DNA from 2 places in the Acinetobacter sp. T_3_1 genome. Region 2 is predicted to be linked to the other one. Evidence: predicted binding sites of a transcription regulator. Region 2 holds the regulator's gene; the other holds the start of a gene.

Region 1 (10,857 bases), on a different contig from region 2:
CATTAAAATCCCGAGAATCCATGCGAAATACCACATAATTTTATCTCCTAAAACACAGCCTTAGTACAGGCTGTGTGAATTCTCTTGAATATGTTTCTTGGTAATCACGCCCCACATTTTATAGTAACACCAAGTGGTGTAGCTCAAAATGATTGGAACAAAAATACAGGCCGCAACAGTCATTACAGTCAGTGTATTTTTACTTGATACCGCATCCCACATGGTCAAGCTGGCAACAGGATTGATGCTTGAAGGCATAAGGAATGGGAACAACGCAAAACCTGCAGTTAAAATTGCCCCAATGACCATGAGCGATGTGCCCAGGAAGCTTAAACCGGCTTTGGCTTTCGCAGCAGCTGCAATCACAATCAGGCTACCCAGGATTGCCATGATCGGTGCAATCATGGTGATTGGATAAGCCGAGTAGTTATTCATCCAGCCATGGTTACCATTGGTAATGACTTCTTTGGCAAGAGGGTTGGCTACAGCGTTCGTGTCAAATGGTTGGGCTAAAGTATAGCCTTCAATATTACCGAAGTATAACCATGCACCAGCGCCCAGGAAGCAGACCAGGAACACCACACCCATCAATTGAGTTGCTTTGGCAGAACGTGCATGCAAGTCGCCATCGGTACGAAGCATCAACCAGGCACCACCATGCGCACTCAGCATGGATAAGCTGACGATACCGCAAACCAGGGCAAATGGGTTAAGTAAGGCAAAGAAGCTACCCGTATAAGTTGAACGTACGGTTTCATCTAAAGTAAACGGTACACCCAGGAACATATTACCGAAGGCAACACCGAAGACTAAAGCAGGAACTGCACCACCAACAGCCAAACCCCAGTCCCAAGAGTTACGCCATTTTTTGTTCTCAAGTTTAGAGCGATAGTCAAAACCCACAGGTCTTAAGAACAGGGCGAACAGTACCAGTAAGAGTGCCCAGTACATGCCGGAGAATGCGGTTGCATAAACCATTGGCCATGCAGCGAACAGTGCACCACCAGCCGTAATGAACCAGACCTGGTTGCCGTCCCAGTGCGGGGCAATGGTATTGATTGCCGCACGACGTTCTTCATCGTTTTTGCCCACGAATGGCATGATTGCCATAGAGCCCATATCGAAGCCATCGGTGAGGGCAAAGCCAATCAGTAGTACACCTACCAAAACCCACCAGATTATTTTGAGTAATTCATATTCGATCATGATTGAGCCTCCGCAGCAGCGTGGTTTTGATCAGCGCCTTTTTCAAAGTGGTATTTACCAGTATGTAAAGAACTTGGACCTAAGCGAGCGAATTTGATCATCAAGTACATTTCTATAATTAGAAGTACTGTATAGAACGCTGCAAGTGCCAGGATTGAACCCCAAATATCACCAGTGCTTAAGCTTGAAGCAGAAAGATGTGTAGGTAGAACCTCACCAATTGTCCATGGTTGACGACCACCTTCAGCTACATACCAGCCAGTTTGTGTAGCAATCCATGGTAATGGTAAGCCGTAAAGCGCAAATTTAAGTAACCAAGGTTTGCTTTCTGCATTACGTTTAGCGACTGCAAAAGTTGCAAGGACAAACAGAAGCAGCATCAAGAAACCAGAAGCGACCATGGCACGGAACGAGAAGAACAGGGCAGTTACGTTAGGAACAGTATCTTTGGTTGCTGCTTTGATTTGCTCTTCAGAAGCATCTACTACATTTGGTGTGTATTTTTTAAGAAGTAAGCCATAGCCCAAGTCTTTCTGATTTTCTTTGAACGAAGCCATAAGTGCTGGTGAGCGGTCGCCTGCACGAAGTTTTTCAAGTTCGGCATATGCAGTCATACCATTACGGATACGAAGCTCATGTTGAACCATCAGGTCTTTCAGGCCAGTTACTTCTTTATCAAGCGAACGTGTTGCAATGATACCCATCACATATGGAATTTTGATGGCGTAGTCAGTGCGTTGTTCTTCCCGATTTGGAATACCAAACAATGTAAATGGAGCAGGTGCCGGGTGAGTTTCCCATTCTGCTTCAATTGCAGCCAATTTGGTTTTTTGTACATCGCCCAGTTCATAACCTGACTCATCGCCAAGCAGAATCACTGAAAGTGTAGAGGCCAGACCAAAGATTGCAGCAATTGCAAAAGAACGGCGTGCAAAAGGCAAGTCACGTTTTTTGAGCAAGTAGTAGCTTGAAATGGCCAAAACGAACACTGCGCCAGTCACATAACCTGAAGATACGGTATGAACAAATTTAACCTGAGCCACCGGGTTGAAAATCAGTGCACCAAAGTCAACCAGCTCCATACGCATGGTTTCAAAGTTGAACGCTGCACCTACTGGGTTTTGCATCCAGCCATTGGCGACTAAAATCCAGAGTGCCGACATGTTGGAGCCAAGTGCAACCAGCCAGGTCACGCCTAAGTGCTGAACTTTAGAAAGCCGGTCCCAGCCGAAGAAGAATAGACCAATAAAAGTCGACTCCAGGAAAAACGCCATTAATCCTTCAATAGCGAGTGGCGCACCAAAAATGTCACCGACATAATGTGAATAGTACGCCCAGTTTGTACCAAACTGGAACTCCATGGTTAAGCCTGTGGTTACACCTAAGGCAAAGTTAATACCAAAAAGTTTTCCCCAGAATTTGGTCATGTCCTTATAAATTTCTTTGCCAGAAATCACATAGGTGGTTTCCATAATGGCAAGAATAAAAGCCAGACCAAGAGTAAGAGGTACAAATATAAAGTGATACAACGCGGTCATTGCAAATTGGAACCGCGAAAGATCGACCACGCTTTCAGAAATCATCAACGTGTCTCCTTGATTTGGGAAGGGCTGCCAGCAATATGCTCGGCAACTTGAGTGTCAAAATTTTGAGGAATAGTAGGGGCGTCGAACCAGATTTGTTTAATCATCATTAAGAGCACAATCTTGATTATTAATATGATTGCAATCTCTCGGACTAATCGCTGGTTGAAATCTTTGGGTATTAAGCTCATGCAAATAAGCCTATTTTCTTAAACTTAATATGTATTATTAAACAAAAAATAACTAAAAATAAATAGATTGAACAGTTAAAATAAAAATATATTATTTAATTGATTAAAAACAACAAGATATATTGGTTGGATGTTAAAAAATAAACTAAATTTTCATGGTTTTGAAGTTGAGTAAATTGCTTTGTATTCTATTTTTAATCCTGACTAAAATGCTTGTATTTAAATTGTTAAATCTGACTAAAATACTTATATTTAATTTTAAAATTCCTAAAAAATTATATTTGGATCTGATGCACTTGAATTAATAAATGAGATTAATTTTTATTTATATTTGCGAGTCGAATATCATTAATGAATGATTATAAAGTGGCTGTGACCAGATGTTGAGATAGACATGTTTGCAATCCAAACATACAAAAAAGACCGCTGTTATAGCGGTCTCTTAATGGATGTCTAGATTAGAAGTTATATTCCATACCTAGACCGAATACAGTCATAGTGTCATCTTTGCCCACACCAGTTTCCCAGTCACGTTCTTGTGATGCTACTACGCCATACATGCGTGCTTGTTTGTTGAAGTGATAGTCTACACCAAGACCATACTGGTCGATGGTACGGTCTTTTACGCCTGTAGCTGTTGTTTCAGCAGTAATGTATTCAGCTTTAACTGTCCATGGAGTATCAGCAAACTTATAAGCTGCTGTAATACCCATTGCTTGTTCTTCAAGAGAAGCTGCTTCAGGTTTTAAGTTCTTAGCTGGATTTGAGCCTTTTTCTACTGTAGCTGCTAGAACTGTAGCTGACGGAGAGTCAGAAAGTTCAGCCTGTTGCCATAAAGCACCCAAAGTTAAACCTGGTAGGCCAGCAGCTTTAAAGTTATAAGAACCAGTTACACGTACCGCATCTGATTCAACATCTTTTAGACTATAAGCGTTATAGTCACCTTGAACACCCATATTAGCTGCAACAGCTAGAGCAAGACCAAGGTCTTTATTGTCATAGCTTAAAGAGGTTGAAACTGCATCACCAAAGCCATCACGTTTTTCTGTTGTATATTGAGAAGCCGTGTTTTCACCTTGTTGTGCCATGATGCTGAATTGAACGCCGCCAAGCAATTTCTTGTCTGTTTCAAAACCGATTACGTTTTTAAGACGCTCTTCACCATGCAACACTTTAGTCATATCAAGACGAGTATGGTCGTTGAAAATGTCTTGTGCACTACCTGCAGAAGTTTTGAAGTAAGAGTCATATTGGCCAGCTTTTAGTGTACCGATACCCGCCCATTTCAAACCTAGGAAACGGTTACGCGCGCTCCAGTCAGTGTCTGAACCTTCACCATCAGTAGAAACTGCCCATTCTGCTTGATATACAGCAGACAGGTTGTCTGTTAATTTTTCTTCGCCTTTAACACCAAGACGTGAAGCATGAGAGCTTACTTCAGAAACATCGTTACCTTTGAAATCGTAGTTATCAACTTGGTCTATAGAAACATTTAGCTTACCGTACAAAGTTGGTGCTGCTTGCGCTGCACTGATGCTTAAGGTTGCTACTGTAGCAGCGAGAAGCAATTTTTTCATTGAAGTTTCTCCAAAAAACACTTTTATGGGGCGGTTGCCCTGTTGACTCTTTTTATAGTTTGCTTGTGTACAAAAATTTACAAAAGCTCACCAACTTGCTAAGCAGTATCTGCAAACTTTGTGACAGAGAAGTGAAAGCTATATGACATTTTGATGACGATAGGTATTGATAAATTAAATATTATTTATTGTTTTTCAGAGATTTAATTTTTATTTATAATTTGAAAGATAGATTGATGTATTCCCGGACATAAAAAATGGAGCAAAAGCTCCATTTTTGACAAGTTAAAATTCTAGTGAATTTTAAAGTTCAGCTTTAATTTTTTCAGCCAGGACTTTAATTCTTTCCTGGTCACCCATACACAATGCGTGTTTTCCAAGCTCATGAACCGAACTTGGAATGAGGTGAAAATGTACATGCGGAACCGTTTGACCAGCAGATGCGCCTGAAAGTTGCATCAGTACAATCCCTTGAACATCAAGTGCTACTTTCATAGCCTGTGCAATTTTTTGCACAATTTGAATAGTATAGGCAGCGGCGTCAGGGGGCAGATCGAGCAAGGTAATTGCAGGTGTTTTCGGGACGACCAATGTATGACCTTCTGCCTGAGGCATGATGTCCATAAAAGCCAGAACCTGTTCGTCTTCGTACACTTTTATTGCAGGCAGTTCATTACGGATAATTCGTGCAAAAATATTTTGATCATCGTAAAGCATGTCGAGTCCTTGAAAGTAATTGGGTACTGTAATTATTTACAGTTCAATTCTTTCTGACGATCTTTGATGGCGTCAAGTCGTTGTTGCTCTTTTTCTGAAAATTTTGGCTTGGTTGTATAGCAATTGTCATTGCCAAACTTGGCCTTGGCTTCAGGGTCTTTAAAGCAAAAACCTTTAGAGGCATAAATGACATCGTGGTCATTTTTTAATTTTTGGCACTCTTGCTCTGCTGTCGCTGCAAAAGCATTCGCCCCAAAGAAAGTGATAAAACTAGCCAAAACTGCAACACTAAGCTTGGTCATGAGGGTTTCCTCTGTGAGAACATTGTGTAGAACGTTTCTACACAATATTAGGTTTATTTATTATTATTCAATGGCGAGTAATTACTCAAGTGTAATTTTACTCCAAGACTCATACATTTTCACAGCACTAGAAAAGTCACTGTCTTTTTCTGCTAAATTGCTGGCTGCCTGAATCAGGCTTTGGGTTAAGGCAATCACTGGCGCTGACAGTTTAGCATCACGTACCAGGTCTAATGCAATCCCTGTATCTTTGGCTAATAGCGGCAGGGCAAAGGTCAGCGGGAATTCGCGGTTTAGTACCCGCTGCGGTAACACGGTTTCAGTCACGCCACTTTTACCGCTGGAGGCATTAATACAGTCTAAAGCTTCATGCAGATTTACCCCATGCGCTTTTAATGTGGTAAAACCTTCAGCCACTGAGCAGAGATTGACGGCCAGGAGCATATTGTTGACAGCTTTGACTGCGAAACCTGCACCTGAGTCGCCAACATGTTTAATCAGTTTCCCAAAGGCTTGAATTGCAAGCAGGGCTTTTTCAAAAGCAGCAGCTTCACCACCAATCATCACGGTTAAAGTACCATTTTCTGCACCAATGGTTTGTCCGCTCACTGGAGCATCAAGAAAATCAACCTCTGAGGCTTTTAGCTGCTGGCTCAGCTTTTTCGCAGATTCAGGAACACCACTGGTGCAATCGACCCATACCGCGCCCGATTTAATCTGAACCGTTGCAATGAGGTCTTCGACTTCCTGGCTGGTTGGCAGGCAAGAGAAAATGATATCGGCCTGAACGGCTTGCTCGAGTTCTACGGCTTGCGTGCCATATTCAGTTGCATGCTGCTTGGCTTTTTCGAAATTACGGTTCCATACATAGACCGTATCAAAATGTTGAGGTAAATGTGCTGCCATGCGGTAACCCATTGCGCCCAAGCCGATAAATGCAACTGACTGAATCATGATGTTTCCTTTATATTTTGCTCGATCTCTGTTTTAACCAGGTGGTCATGAAAGGCCAGAACTCGTTGGCACTGGACTGGCTAGACATAAGTCCCAGATGACCGCCGGGAATAAGAGTAAACGTGACATCCTTGCTATTTGTCAATCCAATTAAAGGCTTAACAGCATCTTCAGAAACAATCTGATCGCTACGACCCGCACCCACCAGTAAAGAGCACTCTATATTTTTTAATTCGATATGTTTATCTTGTAAGGTAATAACACCGTTTTTAAGCGGATTTTGTAGCCAGACATTGAAAATCATGTCCTGATTGATACCGCCAGGGTAATCAATCATCTGGTTCAGGAAATTGCCCATGGTGGCATGTTCGTACAAAGCTTGCGGGTTGTCGAGGTTGGCTAAAAGCTGCTTTTGGCTTTGTATCCATCCCACCGGGTCAATCATTTTAAATCCGAGCGCGTTAAGTATGCCTGGGCTATGAATCAGATGCTTGGGTATGGTGCCCGAATAAATCTTGTTTTGCAGGGCTTTATTTTTGGCAATCAGTTGATTGGCCTTTTGAAAAAGCTTGCCGGTACGACCCGAGGCATGACTGTCTACCGGACTGCCCAATACCATTAAATTCTTGACGTGGTTTGGTTTGTGCAATGCGCAATACAGCATGACAAATACACCGGCCATGCTCCAGCCATGCAGTGAAATCTGATCACTATGCGAGTGAGTCCGGATCTGGTCTATACAATGCGGAATGGCATCGTCAATAAATGACATGAAATTGAGAAAGCGATCTTTGTAGTTATATCGACCCCATTCCATTAAATAGACATCAAAGCCACTGTGCTGAAAGTGTTTGACCAATGAGCGGTAAGGATACAGATCGTAAATGGCCATGTTGATTGCAAGAGGAGCAACAAAAACTAGGGGTTCTTGATATTGCTTATCTGGCGAGGCGTAATAGCGCACCCGGGTCTGTTTGTACTTTGCAATGACTTCATAGGGTGTGGTTTGTGATAAAATCAGTGATTTGGAATTGAACAAAGTCGTCGACAGGTTTTTGAGTTTGCTTTTGTGTTTTGCAATTTTATTTTTAACTTGAATCATTGCTGTGAGTACGAATATCTAGGTGAATTGATCGAAGTGTAGGCGATATTTATGCATTATACCTTGACCTTAAATGCCATAGGCGCTCAAAATGTTGGCAATTATTAGCAAAGGCACCAGGACTGGGTAGCAAAGATGAGCCAACAAGACGACCTTGAATACCAATTAGATACTTTAGCCATTCGTACAGGTCATACACGTAGCTTTGAAGGTGAGCATGGCGAGCCAATCTTCCTGACATCTTCATTTGTCTATGAAAATGCAGCAGAAGCAGCAGCAAAGTTTTCTGGTCAGGAACCTGGCAACATTTATTCGCGCTTTACCAATCCGACCGTGGCGATGTTTGAAAAGCGTTTGGCTGCCCTGGAAGGTGCAGAACGTGCGGTGGCAACCAGCTCTGGTATGGCTGCGATTATGGCTGTGGCCATGTCATATCTGAAAATGGGTGATCATGTCATCTGTTCACGTGCTGTGTTTGGTTCAACGGTTTCTTTATTTGAAAAGTATGTGGCTAAATTTGGTGTAAGCGTCGATTTTGTTGATTTGACAGATGTGCAGGCATGGAAAAATGCCATCAAACCTGAAACAAAATTACTGTTTGTCGAATCTCCATCCAATCCACTGGCTGAGGTTGCAGATGTACAGGCACTGGCAGATATTGCCCATGCCAATGGTGCATTGCTGGCGATTGATAACAGCTTCTGTACCCCGGTTTTACAACAGCCAATCAAATTTGGTGCTGACCTGGTGATTTACTCGGCAACCAAATATCTGGATGGTCAAGGCCGTGCCTTGGGTGGTGCAGTTGTGGGTAATCACACACTGCTTGAAGAAGTGTTTGGTTATGTGCGTACCACCGGCCCGTCAATGAGCCCATTTAATGCCTGGGTTTTCTTGAAAGGCCTGGAAACACTGCGTTTACGTATGCGTGAACATTCAGCAAGTGCACAAAAACTGGCTGAATTTTTAAATCAGCACGACAAAGTTGAAAAAGTGTATTACGCTGGTTTGCCTTCACATGTCGGCCATGAGCTTGCAGCTAAACAGCAAAGCGGTTTTGGCGGTATTGTATCGTTTGAAGTCAAAGGCGGACGTGAAGGGGCCTGGACAGTCATCGACAATACCCAGTTTATTTCAATTACCGGCAACCTGGGTGACGTAAAATCCACCATTACCCATCCGGCAACCACGACTCACGGTAAGCTTTCACCAGAAGCCAAGGAAGCTGCAGGGATTCGTGAAGGATTAATCCGTGTTTCTGTGGGTCTGGAAGATATTGATGATATTATTCGTGATTTAAGTCGCGGTTTAGATTTAATTTAATTTTTATCTCATTTTTAAGTTTTGTGTTCGGAGTATTTTATGAACATTAACATGTTGATGCAGCAAGCACAGCGCATGCAAAAAGATATGGAAGCCAACGTTAAAAAGGCCAAAGAACAGCTTGCGCAAACTGAAGTCCATGCTGAAGCAGGCGGTGGTCTGGTAAAAGTCACCATGACTTGCCGTAACGTGGTAAAACGTATCGAAATCAGCCCTGAATTGCTGCAAGATGATGCCGACATGATTGAAGACCTAATCGCGGCTGCAATGAATGATGCTGCACGTCAGGCCGAAGCCATTTCCGAAGAAAAAATGAAGGCGGCTAATGCTGGTATGGGCTTGCCACCAGGCCTTTCCGGTTTATTCTAAGGAATACATCCAGTGTTTAGTGATCGATTTGATCAACTGGTTCAAGCCTTACGGATTTTGCCAAGTGTTGGGCCGAAATCGGCTCAGCGCATGGCATTACACCTGATCATGAAAAACCGGGAAGGTGCCGTGGGTCTGGCTCATGCTTTAAATGAAGCCGCCACCTATATTCATGAATGCAGCATTTGCCATTCGCTGACTGAAAATGAAGTCTGCGATATCTGCCTTTCGCATGAACGTGATGATCAGCTGCTCTGTGTAGTGGAATCACCGGCAGATGTGATGGCAATTGAACAAAGCGGCAGCTTTCGTGGCAAGTACCATGTGCTGGGTGGGCATTTATCGCCACTGGACGGAATTGGACCGGAAGAAATTGGCATTCCCTACCTGATTCAGCGCTTGAGTCAGGGCACGGTTTCAGAAGTCATATTGGCAACCAATGCTACGGTAGAAGGTCAGGCGACAGCACATTATCTGGTGGAAGCAACCAAGCATTTGCCTGTTCAGATGACCCGCATAGCTCAAGGTGTTCCTCAAGGAGGAGAACTTGAATATGTGGATAGTCATACCTTGAGTCAGGCTGTACATAATCGTATGCGAATGAAATAAGTACTAAGGTGCTTATTTTATGATTTAAGATATAAAAATAAGACTTGAGTAACATTTATTTAAATTAAACCTGAACTTATACAAAAAATATATAAAAAATGATTGCCTTTTTTAAAAAATACTTAAAAATATTGAATGTACGTGCCAAATGTAAATTTAGTTATATCTAAATTTTATATATCGGTTAATATACCTTTAAGAGAATCTGGTTTTTAGACTCGGTAATATGTTTCAGTTTATTCAGCAACAAAAAGATTTAGAAAATATTCTGCACCTGATGGGGCAGACATCCATTTATGGATTGGATACCGAATTCATCAAGGTCGATACTTTTTGGCCTAAACTCGGTGTGTTTCAAATTAATGTTGCAGGTCAGGTTTTTTTACTCGATGGCACAAGTCTGGATTTGTCGGCATTCTGGAATAAACTGTTTCATGCCCAGCAGAATATCTTCCATGCCTGCAGTGAAGATATTGATTTAATTTATCATTACTCACAGCAAAAAAGCCTAAGCAATGTTTTTGATACCCAGATTGGTATGTCTTTTTTAGGGCATGGGCTACAGGTGAGCTATCAAAATGCATTAAAGCACATGCTGGATGTGGAAATTGATAAAGACCAGACCCGATCTGACTGGCTGGCGCGTCCGTTAAGCTCGGAGCAACTCACCTATGCGGCGAATGACGTACTCTACCTGATGAATTTATCCAATAAAATCCAGCAGGAATTAAGCGACAAGCACTTGCTGGATTTTGCATTGGAAGATTGCCGTCATCTGACCCATGAAATTGGTCAGGAAACGCCTGTAGAGTTGCTTTATCATGATATTGGCAACTATCGTCATTCTCGCCGTCAATTGATGCAGTTACAGCAACTGGCCGTATGGCGTGAACAGATGGTCAAAGCCTTGAATTATCCGCGCAG
Region 2 (10,857 bases):
CCCAAACCGAGTCCCAACATCAGCGATGCAGGCCACATCCAGAGCGTGACCGGTGTCAATGCCAAAATCAGTAAGGCGCTACTGATCAGGCCTAATCCGATCAAGTAAAATTTCTGGTATCCCACCAGTTCCGCCAAACCGCCCAGGGTAAAAAGTGAACCGACAAAAATGATGCCTTGTGTGGTGAGCAACATCACCGCCATAGATTCCGGTAAAGCGAAACTCTGGATCGCAATCACCACAATAAAAAAGCCAAAATAGTTATTCGCGACACTGCTTAAAAATTCCAGAGCGCAAATCACCCGTAATGGCGCATGGGTTTTCAGCAAGGCCAGTGGTGCAACCACGTCTCGCCATTGAAAACTCGGCGTACTTTGAGTGTGGTGATGAACTTTTTGAAAGCAAAACGGTGCAAAAAATAATGTGCCCAAAAACAGCAATGCCACGCAGTAAAAACTGCCGCTATAACCAAAATGCTCGATCAGCAATACACTTAAAGCAGGAGCAATCAGAAAGAACCCCATCATGTGTGAACCACGGAACCAGCCGGCTTTGGCTGGCCCTAATCGCTTCAGATTGCTTAAAAACACGGTATTGATGGAGACAAAGCGCATCGGCAAGAAGCAGCTCACCAGTGCGGTTAAAATCATCAGATACCAGGCATTGGCGTGTAAGGGGGTAAGAAAATACAATACGGCCCCCACTACACTGCCGATGCTAAATACCTTCAATGAACCTAAACGCTGTACCAGAACGCCAATCGGCAAGGCCATCAATAAAATGCCAATGTTTTGTGCTGCAGAGATCAAACCGAGTTGCAGTTCAGATGCGTTCAGGTGTACGGCATAAAGTGAAATCAGGACCCGTGCCACCCCTACGCCCAAACCGGCAATAATCGTGAGCAGCACAAAACTGCTCATAAATTTTGCGGTCAGCGGAGTGGTCACAACATTGCTTTCAATGGGATTCATAACCAGGTCCTGAATTATTTCGGCTGACCGTTGGCATTAAATGCACGCCAATAGTTCTGCAAATTCAGTTCTTTTAAAGCATTGTTTAAATACTTGGGTTCGTACCAGGTTTTGGTATCCACATCACGGCGGATGAGTCTTGCGTCTTTGGCAATTTTTAATGCGCTGTCAATCTGTGCACGATGAAACTCATCCAGTAATGGCGAAGTACGGTCTTTCAGGTTCCAGCCATCCCAGGTTTTTTGATAGTCGACCAGTGGAATACCGCTTTGTGACCACAGCTTATACTGGGTGACACGGTTGGCTTCTTCAGAGCTCCATTTCGCCTGTTTGATCAGCGTGGTAACGACACGCTGCGTCACTTCCGGGTACTGTTTTTCAAAACTTTCGGTTACCCAAAAATGTGCCAGTGGGGCAACTTTCGGATCTTTAATTTCAATTAAGGTCTTGGCGACTCCACGTGAAACCAGACTAAAGGGTGACGTAATCGCGGCATCAATATCTCCGGTGGCCAGTGCTGTACGCGCAGAGTAAGCGTCTTGTGAAATCACGCGTAAATCACGCTCAGTAAAGCCATATTTAGCCAGAACACGGTTAAAAACGATCTGTTGGTTTGTCCCTTTAAAGATTGAAAATTTCTTGCCCTTTAAGTCTGCAAATGACTTGGCATTTGAACCCGCAGGAACGACCACATAGGTTGGACCAAAGCGACCGGTTGAAAACAGAACCTTGGTTTTAAGACCCGTTGAACGACCCACCAATGACGGCAAGTCCCCATGTAAAGCAAAATCGACTTTACCGTTGGCTAAGGCTTCATTGGTGGCAGGCCCTGCACCCGGAAAGAATAACCACTTCACCGCAATGCCATCTTTCTTAAATTCCTGTTCCAACACACCACGTAAATGCGCTGAAGCAACAAAGCTCCCGCCTGTTTTTGGCTTACCGCCTTCACCGGCACCCGACATAGAAATGCGGATTTCTTTCGGATTGGCTGCATGGATGTGTAAACTTAGACCGAATGCGGAGAGGGCTAGAAATGTGGCCGCAATTTTTTTAGAAAAAAGTTTCATTAAATCTGTTCCTTAACAATCAAAATTAAAAGGTGTACTGGAATTGCGCCTGCAATTCGTTGGTGTCTTTTTGGGTTGCAGTCTCAATGTCATAGATGTAGTGATTGAGCTGTAACTGGAATTTGGTGGTCTGCGCAAAAAACAGGTTTAGGCCGAGTGAGTGAATGTCATATTCACCTACACGGCCACTTGCGCTATCGAGATAATCTTGCTGATTTTTATTCGGGTTATAGCTGTCGTAACGGTAGTAACCCTGAACCGATTTCGGCCAGAAATCATCAAACTTGGCATTGGATTTAATGCTGTTATAGAACTGGTCACCCAAGGTATAGAACGCTGTTACGGTATGACCTTCTGCTTTGGCTTCTTTTATGGCAGCTACAGTCGTGTCGATGTAATCGGTTTTGCCTTGCAAATATTCATAAGTCACGCCAAACGGTGCATGGTTGTAATACAGGTCAAAACCGAGACGGTCACGTTTGGCCTGGTTATCGCTAATACCAGAGCCGGATAATTTTGCTTCACCTTTAATATAGGAAGCGCCAAATTTCAGCTCACGAAGCCAGCTGGCATAATCGACAGGCAAGGTAAAGGCCACGCGACCGATATAGTCTTTGCTGTTGTTGTCATCGGCTTTGTTGCTGCCATTGCCATTGGTCACCCCAAGTGCATATTCAAATAAAGGCGCACGGTAGTTCGCGCCATAGTCCACAAAGGGCTTGGCATCGCCACGGACAATGAAACCGTTTTGACGGGTAAACAGCCCCAAATACGTCGGTGCAGATGCGGTACTGATAGTGGGGCGCAAGTCTTCCGGAGACTGCACATCCAGACCAAATGGCAAGAGCTGTTGACCCAAAGTCAGGTTCAGCCTGGGAACTTCTGCACCGCCATTGGTGGAAAATACGTGATAGCGCAGGTAAGCATCCAGCAAGTTAAAGTTACTGTTGTTGCTGCCATCATTACGTTTTGAATAGCCAAAAGAGGCCTGGTAATCGAGGTTTTTGCCTTCGTTATAATCTTTAAACAAGTTACCGCGCACGCCCAGCAATGCCGTACCCACATCGAAGCTCGATTTAGGCGTATTGGGTGCAGTGTTATTGTCCTGCACATTGGCACGCAATTGCACCGTACCGAATAAAGTCGTATCACGGGTCGACTTTACGGTTTGGCGTTCGTACTGACGCGACTGGTCGTATTTATAGTTTTCAATATCGGTTCTTAAACCTTCAATGTCGTCGGATGTTGCAGGGGTTGCTTCCGCCGTTAGGGCTTCATCACCAGTTTCGCTGTCTTGAGCTGTCAGCTCTTCGCTGTTATCTGCATTTACAACCGGCGGTTTTTTTGTGGTTGTTGAGCTTTTTGCTTCCACTACATTTAAACGCTGCTGCAAAACTTCAATCTGCTGTTTAAGTCCCTCCAATTGCTTGTTGAGAGTGGCATCCTGGGCAAAGCTAAAACTCGATGTCGTCGTCAGAATCAATCCAATCGCAACAGTTAAACTCGTCTTTCTCATTGTTACATTCACTTCATCTATTATTTAAAAAACAAAATTTCCCCTACCTCATGCCAGAGGCATGAGGTTGTTTCAATTTCCTGAGTAGTTAGGTTTAAGCGGCCTGGTTGTTTTTCAGTTTGTGTTCAACCTGCGTACCTTTGAAAAAGTCCGGATTGTTCGCGGTATAGAACTGGTATGGGTTGGTGAACACCAAGGACTTGAAGTCTTCTGCCGTAATGGCGCCTTCTTGCACCAAGTCCCAAGTTTCTGCCAAGGGCTCGGTTAATTCAGGCACATCCCAATGGCCTGAATCGGATGAGTACAGGGCATTAATTTTTTGACCAAATGGATTACCTTTGGGATTCAATGCACCCACGATGGTGCGATCGTCTGCTTCATTGCCAAAATAGAAGTTCGGTACCCAACGGTCCCAGATATCCTGTTTGGTTTGAATTTTGGCCAAGGCAAAATCATTGATTTCTTCAGGTTTTTGCGCCTGGAAACGTGAGGTCGATGCCACACCAAACAAGCTTTCAATGATTTCTTGGTCATTCAGCTCACGACCCTGGTACAGGGTATGCCCATATTGACGATAAAGCTCTAACGCCAATTCACGGTTTAGACGTTCAGGGTTGTACTGTTGCACATGCTCATTACCGCGTTTTTCAAAACGGTCAACCAGATGCGTCAACACGTTTTGACCCCATGCTGCGCCTGCTTCTAGCAAGGCAATACGAAGCTGTGGAATACGCTCAGTCACGCCACCAAAGAACAGGGCTTTGGCCAAGGCTTCAGAGGCATCGGCAAAGTGGTTAATGTGGTTAAACATGTAGTTGCTTGGCGAGTTGCGTGCTACCCAGCTTTGGCTGCCCGAATGGGTCGACAGGTTTATGCCCAAATCCACGCTCTTTTGCCAGAACGGGTCGTAGTCATATTCACTGTCGATACCAAAGAAATCCAACCAATAGGCATAACGACGCAGATCGCTATCTTCGGGATATTTCTCTGCGACGGCTTGAATTGGACGACGTACTGCTCCCGGAATTAACGCTGCTTTTAGACCGAGCTTTTGGGCAAATTCAAGCTCTTCAATGCCTTCTTGTGGGGTATTCAGTGGAATCGCAGCCACTGGGGTTAAACGGTCGGCATAGGGTTTATAAATATCCGCATGGAAATGGTTAATCGCACGGGTTAAAGACAAACGTAAATCGTCATTGGATGAATTGATTGGGAACAAAGCCAGGTTTGGATACAGCACGGCATAGTCTGTTCCGAGTTCTTCTAAACGCTCATACAATAGCCCCGGCAAAGCAACCGTGGCCAAGTCATAGGTATTTTCTGAAGGCAATGCCCAAAATGGCGGGCGGAACAAACGACGGTTTTGACGTTCTTCTGGGCTGGCGTTGTACCACTCTGCCGCCAAAGCATTTAAACCGTTACTTTTTAAATGGCTACGGAACACATCCACCACACGTGAACCCCCGTACTGCGCAATATAGTCTTCAAGTGCAGGACTGTAGGCATTGGTATGAATGTCCGTATCAATCACTGGAAAATCGAGCTGAGAACGCAATTGAGCCGCACGCGATTGTTTTGCCTTTAAATCTTTTAAAATTGTCATGAGGTTTACCTAATTTCTTATCATTACACCTCCCTGTTATTACAACAAGCGTGCCAACAATTTAAGTCATTGTTTTATATATTTTTATTAAAATAATCCCGAGTATTTATGTTGCTTTTCCATCGGTTTTACTGTTGATTTTTCAACACCTGCTTATATCAATTCAGCTGTAAATACACTTTCATTTTCTATTTTATGAATAAAGAATTTCTGCATAGATCACTGCTCTGATGAAAATTTCAGCCGTAAAAAAACCCGCAATTTGCGGGTTCTTAAAAGCCTGTTGTTTTAAGCAGATTTTTTGCCTTTATTGCTTAATCTGGTGGCAAATGCTGTGACACGCTGATAACCGGTCGGTAAAATGCGCTGGATTAAATCCAAGGTTTTGGCATCGTTGCCAATCAGCAGACGGCGCTTGTCTTTTTGCACAGCTTCAATAATTTGGCGGGCAGCCTCTTCAGGCGGACAACGCAATAATTTGTTAAAAGACCTGGCCGATTTTTCCGGATGCATGCCCAAAGTTCGAATACTGTCATTCATTTTTGCCGCATTGGCAATATTGGTCCGGATGCCGCCCGGATGCACACAGAGTGCACTCACGCCACAGTTTTCCAGGTCCAGTTCCTGACGCAGCGATTCGGTAAAACCACGTACCGCAAACTTGGTGGCATTATAGGCAGACTGGGTCGGCTGTGCCGTTAGACCAAACAGGCTGGAAATATTGATAATATGCCCTTCACCCGATTGCTTGATTAAAGGCAGGAATTCCTTGGTCCCATACACCACGCCCCAGAAATTAATATTCACAATCCATTCCAGCTCTTCATACGAAGCGCCTTCCACGGTTGAACCCAATGCCACACCGGCATTATTAAAAATCATGTTGACCGAGCCATGGTCCTGAACGGTTTCAGCAGCCCAGTCACGCACTTCTTCCAGTTTGGCCACATTGACTTTTTTCGTGGTCACACGGACATGACTGTCTTTGACCAGTTCAACTGTTTTTGCCAAACCCTGTTCATTGACATCACTCAAGGACAAATGACAGCCCTGCTGCGCCAAAAGTACGGCCAATTGCTGCCCAATACCCGACCCCGCACCGGTAATGGCTGCGACTTTATTTTTAAAATTTTTCATGAGCTATCCTTATTCAGTTTTCTGCCTCAGCCAGCTAAACATCTCGATTGTTTTTCTGTCTGGAAGATTGCAGTTCATCCATCCAATATAATTTTGACAATAATCATTGTCAATATAATATATCGTCTATCCATCCCTGCTGGAAAATCTGCGGCTTTGTTTTACACATAGGTCTGAAGATAAATTATTGTTAATATAAGGCAAAACCTCGATTTCATTTGGCACACCACATTTATGACTGAACAGCACAAAAATTTCGAAGAAAATCAAAATAAACCGGCAAAAATCAAAGAACGTCAATTTAAAGGCCTGTCTTTAAGCGAGCGTAAACAGGCGCGTCGTGAAAAACTGATTGAAGCTGGGATTGAAGCCTATGGTACGCATGGTTTTTTTGCAGTGACTGTGAAAGATATTTGCAATGAAGCCAAACTGACCGAACGCTATTTCTATGAATCCTTTAAGAAAAGTGATGAACTGTTTCAGACCATCTTTTTAAAGCTGATTGACCAGTTGCAGCACAATGTCATGCAGGCCATTATGCAGGCTTCGACCGATCCCAAGAAAATGATCGAAGCCGGTCTCACTGCCCTGCTCACTACCTTAAAAGACAATCCACGCATGGCGCGGATTATCTATATCGATGCCATGCTGGTGCAGGAACTGCATAACCAGGCCACCATCCATGAAACTATGCTGCGTTTTGACCGCATGATTCATGCTTTTGTGATGCTGATGATGCCCAACATTAACCGCTCTGAACGTGAAATTTCGATGATCTCGACCGGCTTGAATGGCTATGTCACCCAAATTGCCATTCGCTGGGTCGTCAGTGGTTTTAAACCCTCAATGGAGGAGGTTCTCTCTTCTTGCAGTGTGGTTTTTTTAGCGCTGCTCGATACTTTTTCAGAAAAAGAAAAAATATGATTTAAGCGCGGCGACTTTCACAAAACCGTAAAAAATGCTCAACGCCTTGAATTTAATATATTTATCTAACTGATTTATTTTAAATTCTTGATTGTATCTTATTAAAATTGTGACAATTTTTTGCGAAATCCAGCCGAACTACCTATTCTGCAATGATACTGTCATAATTAATCTTTGTAATAAGCCTGTCATAAATATAAAACGGTCCACCGTTTACGTGAAATAGGGTATTGCGCTGTGAAAGATGACTATATATTAATCGTCGATGATGAGCTCCCGATCCGGGAAATGATCCATACCTCGCTGGATATGGCGGGCTTCCAATGCCTACAGGCTGAAGATGCCAAGCAGGCCCACCAGATGATTGTGGATCAACGCCCTGTGCTTATTCTACTCGACTGGATGTTACCTGGTGGTGTCAGCGGTGTAGACCTGTGCCGCCGTCTGAAACGCGATGAAACCCTATCAGAAATTCCCGTGATCATGCTTACTGCCCGCGCTGAAGAAGACCATAAAGTACAAGGTCTGGATGCCGGTGCAGATGACTACATGACCAAACCGTTTTCCACCCGTGAACTGGTTTCCCGCATTAAGGCCGTGTTACGCCGTGCCAATGCCCTAAGCGGTGAAAAAACCATTGATGCCAATGGTCTGGTACTCGACCCTGTCAGCCAGCGGGTCAGTCATGGTCCGAATATTTTAGAAATGGGACCTACAGAATATCGTCTATTGGCCTTTTTCATGACGCATCCGGAACGTGCCTATACCCGTGCTCAATTGCTGGATCAGGTCTGGGGTGGTAACGTATATATTGAAGACCGTACCATTGACGTTCATATCCGCCGTTTGCGTAAAGTGCTGGAACCGTTTGGCGCAGACCGTTATGTACAGACGGTTCGTGGTACAGGTTACCGTTTTTCTACCCGCGCAGATGTCGCTCTAGGTTAGTCATCGTTTAGGTCAATTGTGTTTTATGTATGAACCCTACCCCGTCCCAGAACTTGCACGAGAACATAAACAGTTTCGTTACAGCAGTTTATGGACTTTTGCCAAGCAAGATTTACGCCTGCTCGCCTTTTTATTGCTGATTGCAGGTTTAATCGGTTTAGGGATTGGGTATTTCTGGATTTTTATTCTCATTGCCTTTGCAGTGTTTTTTGCCTTGCAGTTACGTTCGCTGTATCTGGTCAATGAATGGATTTCCAACCGTCCTTATGATGTGCCGCCCAGTTTAAACGGCATCTGGGGAGCCTTGCTGTTTAATGTCTACCGTTCGCAGCGTCAGGAACGTATTGTTCAGGCAGAAATGGTCGGTCTGATTGACCGGGCGCAATCTTCACTGGTGGCGCTGGCCGAAGCGGTGGTGCTGATTGATGAAATGCACCAAATTGAATGGTGGAATCCGGCCGCAGAAAAATTACTCGGTATTCAACCGCTGGATCGCGGTCGCAATATTTTAACCATTCTGCGCCAACCCAGTTTCATTGAATATTTTAACCATATTGACGAGGCACCTGATGGCCTGAAAATGAAATCTTCAGCCTTTGAAGACCATTATGTACAGGTCAAGATGACCCGCTTTGGTGGAGAAAGCCGCCTATTGGTCGCTTATGACGTGACCCGCATGCATAACCTGGAACAGATGCGCACAGATTTTGTCGACAATATTTCCCATGAATTACGTACCCCGCTTACCGTACTCAGCGGTTATATTGAAACCTTTACCGACCAGGAAGATTTAAACCCGCGCTGGAAACGTGCTTTCGACCAGATGCAGGCGCAAACCAAGCGCATGAATGCCTTGGTGAATGATTTACTGTTATTGTCGCGTTTGGAAAATGACAAAAAGATCGCGAAGAACCAGATTATTGAAATGCCCAGCCTGATGAACCAGCTGTTTGACGACGCACAGGCCTACAATGTCGACTACCACCATGCGCTCAATCTGGACATTGACAGCCATTGCGACCTGATTGGCTCCGAAACTGAACTGGCGAGTGCCTTTAGCAACCTGATTACCAATGCCATTAAGTACACCCCTAAAGGTGGAACCATCACCATGGGCTGGCATGATGACGGTGAACACGGCATCTTTACCGTTCAAGATACCGGCATCGGAATTGATCCCAAACATCTGCCACGTTTAACCGAACGTTTCTATCGGGTCGATAGCGCCCGTAGCCGTCAAACCGGTGGCACCGGTTTGGGTCTGGCCATTGTAAAACATGTGCTGATGCAACACGGCGCACATCTGGAAATTGAATCCAAAGAGAACCAAGGCTCGACCTTTAAAGTCATTTTCCCTAAAGAGCGCCTGTACAAACCCTGCTAGACCTGCCTGTTTTAACCCCCGATTAAAGCACAGTCCACCTGCCTGTATTAAGTCAGGCCCTGTTCCTTAAACTTGGCTCGCTGAAAGGCAGGACGTTCCTCAAGACGTTTCAGATACTTAGCGATATGCGGATATGAACCGGAGACTCTGGATTGAATGGCATCAAGTGGAAACCACATCTGAATATCGGCAAAAGAAAATGTTCCGGCAAAATATTCATGCTTGGATAAATAATCTTCTAGATAAGCAATATGCTCTTTTAAACGCGGATGAATAAATCCTGCTTTCACCCCAGCAGTAATTTTATGTGCCACCGGCTTAATCAGCCAAGGAACATGTTTGGGCACATTGCTTATCACCAGTTGCATCACCAATAAAGGCATTAATGAACCTTCGGCATAGTGCATCCAGTAGCGGTATTGTTGCTGATCTTTTTTGGCCGTCGGTTTAAATTTCTGCGCTGTATCATAGCTTTCCTGCAAATGTTGCAAAATCACCGCCGATTCAACAATAGTTTGGTCTTCATCGGTCAAGATGGGTGCTTTAGCCAAAGGATGAACCAGTTTTAATTCAGGCGGTGCAGCCAGCGTGGGTAGACGTTTATAAAATTTGACCTGGTAATCTTGAGCCAGTTCTTCTAAAGCCCATAAAATTCTAAAAGAACGAGATTGATCTAAATGGTGTAGTGTAATCATTATCTGTTGATCCCTATTTTTATATTTTGCTTATGACCGGTCATGTTAAAAAATGACATTTCTTTGCCCACAATGTCAGGTGTATCGGGTCACGTATTTAAAGCAGAACCGTGTTAATTTCCAGACTGCGTAACAGTGTCTTGGTCACTGGTGTTTTACTGCTGATGTCTAAAACTTTTTGCTGTAGCTCATCCGATAAGGGCTGAGCAAAAGACAAGCGACGCTCAATCCATTCTTTGCCTTCCTTATTGGCATTAAAATCGGCTTCTACTGAAAACTGACCGAGCTCTATGCCTTTATGACGGGCATACATACGCAAGGTAATCATGGTGCAAGAAATCAGTCCTGAACAAATCCAATCATAAGGTGCAGGACCTTGATCCTGCCCGCCAAAGGATTCGGGTTTGTCGGTAATAAACTGGTGTTTTCCGCTTTTCACTTCGCCTGACCAGGGTTCAGCCAAGCTCTGTACTTCTGCATTTGCAATAATTGACATATTCACAAAATCCTGAATTTTATCGTTATTTTGAAGCACGCATCTTATCGGGGAATGCGGGTGCTTCCAGACGGGGGCCAGGATAGTCAGGAATGGTACCAAAACGGTCATCC

Evidence for each region. Region 2 encodes PhoB, which activates phosphate uptake and scavenging genes when phosphate is short. Its sites were predicted from a motif close to TGTCATNAANCTGTCATAA; they were not measured.
Region 1: H4I94_RS00965 (porin) is a predicted target of PhoB. The motif match lies at 4,698-4,716, and genes of this name have one in related genera.

The regions. Positions count from the first base shown of each region.
Region 1 covers NZ_JACHVD010000001.1:235,492-246,348, forward strand. Annotated here, with positions in the region: gene cydX (cytochrome bd-I oxidase subunit CydX) at 1-36, opposite strand, end outside; gene cydB (cytochrome d ubiquinol oxidase subunit II) at 61-1,206, opposite strand; gene H4I94_RS00955 (cytochrome ubiquinol oxidase subunit I) at 1,203-2,789, opposite strand; gene cydP (cytochrome oxidase putative small subunit CydP) at 2,789-2,980, opposite strand; gene H4I94_RS00965 (porin) at 3,439-4,557, opposite strand; gene H4I94_RS00970 (HIT family protein) at 4,861-5,274, opposite strand; gene H4I94_RS00975 (YARHG domain-containing protein) at 5,307-5,576, opposite strand; gene H4I94_RS00980 (NAD(P)-dependent oxidoreductase) at 5,658-6,530, opposite strand; gene H4I94_RS00985 (alpha/beta fold hydrolase) at 6,541-7,632, opposite strand; gene H4I94_RS00990 (O-succinylhomoserine sulfhydrylase) at 7,768-8,955, shown strand; gene H4I94_RS00995 (YbaB/EbfC family nucleoid-associated protein) at 8,995-9,324, shown strand; gene recR (recombination mediator RecR) at 9,337-9,933, shown strand; gene H4I94_RS01005 (ribonuclease D) at 10,160-10,857, shown strand, end outside.
Region 2 covers NZ_JACHVD010000005.1:46,037-56,893, forward strand. Annotated here, with positions in the region: gene H4I94_RS07525 (MFS transporter) at 1-971, opposite strand, end outside; gene H4I94_RS07530 (ABC transporter substrate-binding protein) at 986-2,041, opposite strand; gene H4I94_RS07535 (OprO/OprP family phosphate-selective porin) at 2,067-3,557, opposite strand; gene H4I94_RS07540 (amidohydrolase family protein) at 3,652-5,160, opposite strand; gene H4I94_RS07545 (SDR family NAD(P)-dependent oxidoreductase) at 5,449-6,297, opposite strand; gene H4I94_RS07550 (TetR/AcrR family transcriptional regulator) at 6,532-7,221, shown strand; gene phoB (phosphate regulon transcriptional regulator PhoB) at 7,459-8,169, shown strand; gene phoR (phosphate regulon sensor histidine kinase PhoR) at 8,195-9,553, shown strand; gene H4I94_RS07565 (glutathione S-transferase) at 9,601-10,248, opposite strand; gene H4I94_RS07570 (OsmC family protein) at 10,346-10,744, opposite strand; gene H4I94_RS07575 (pirin family protein) at 10,770-10,857, opposite strand, start outside.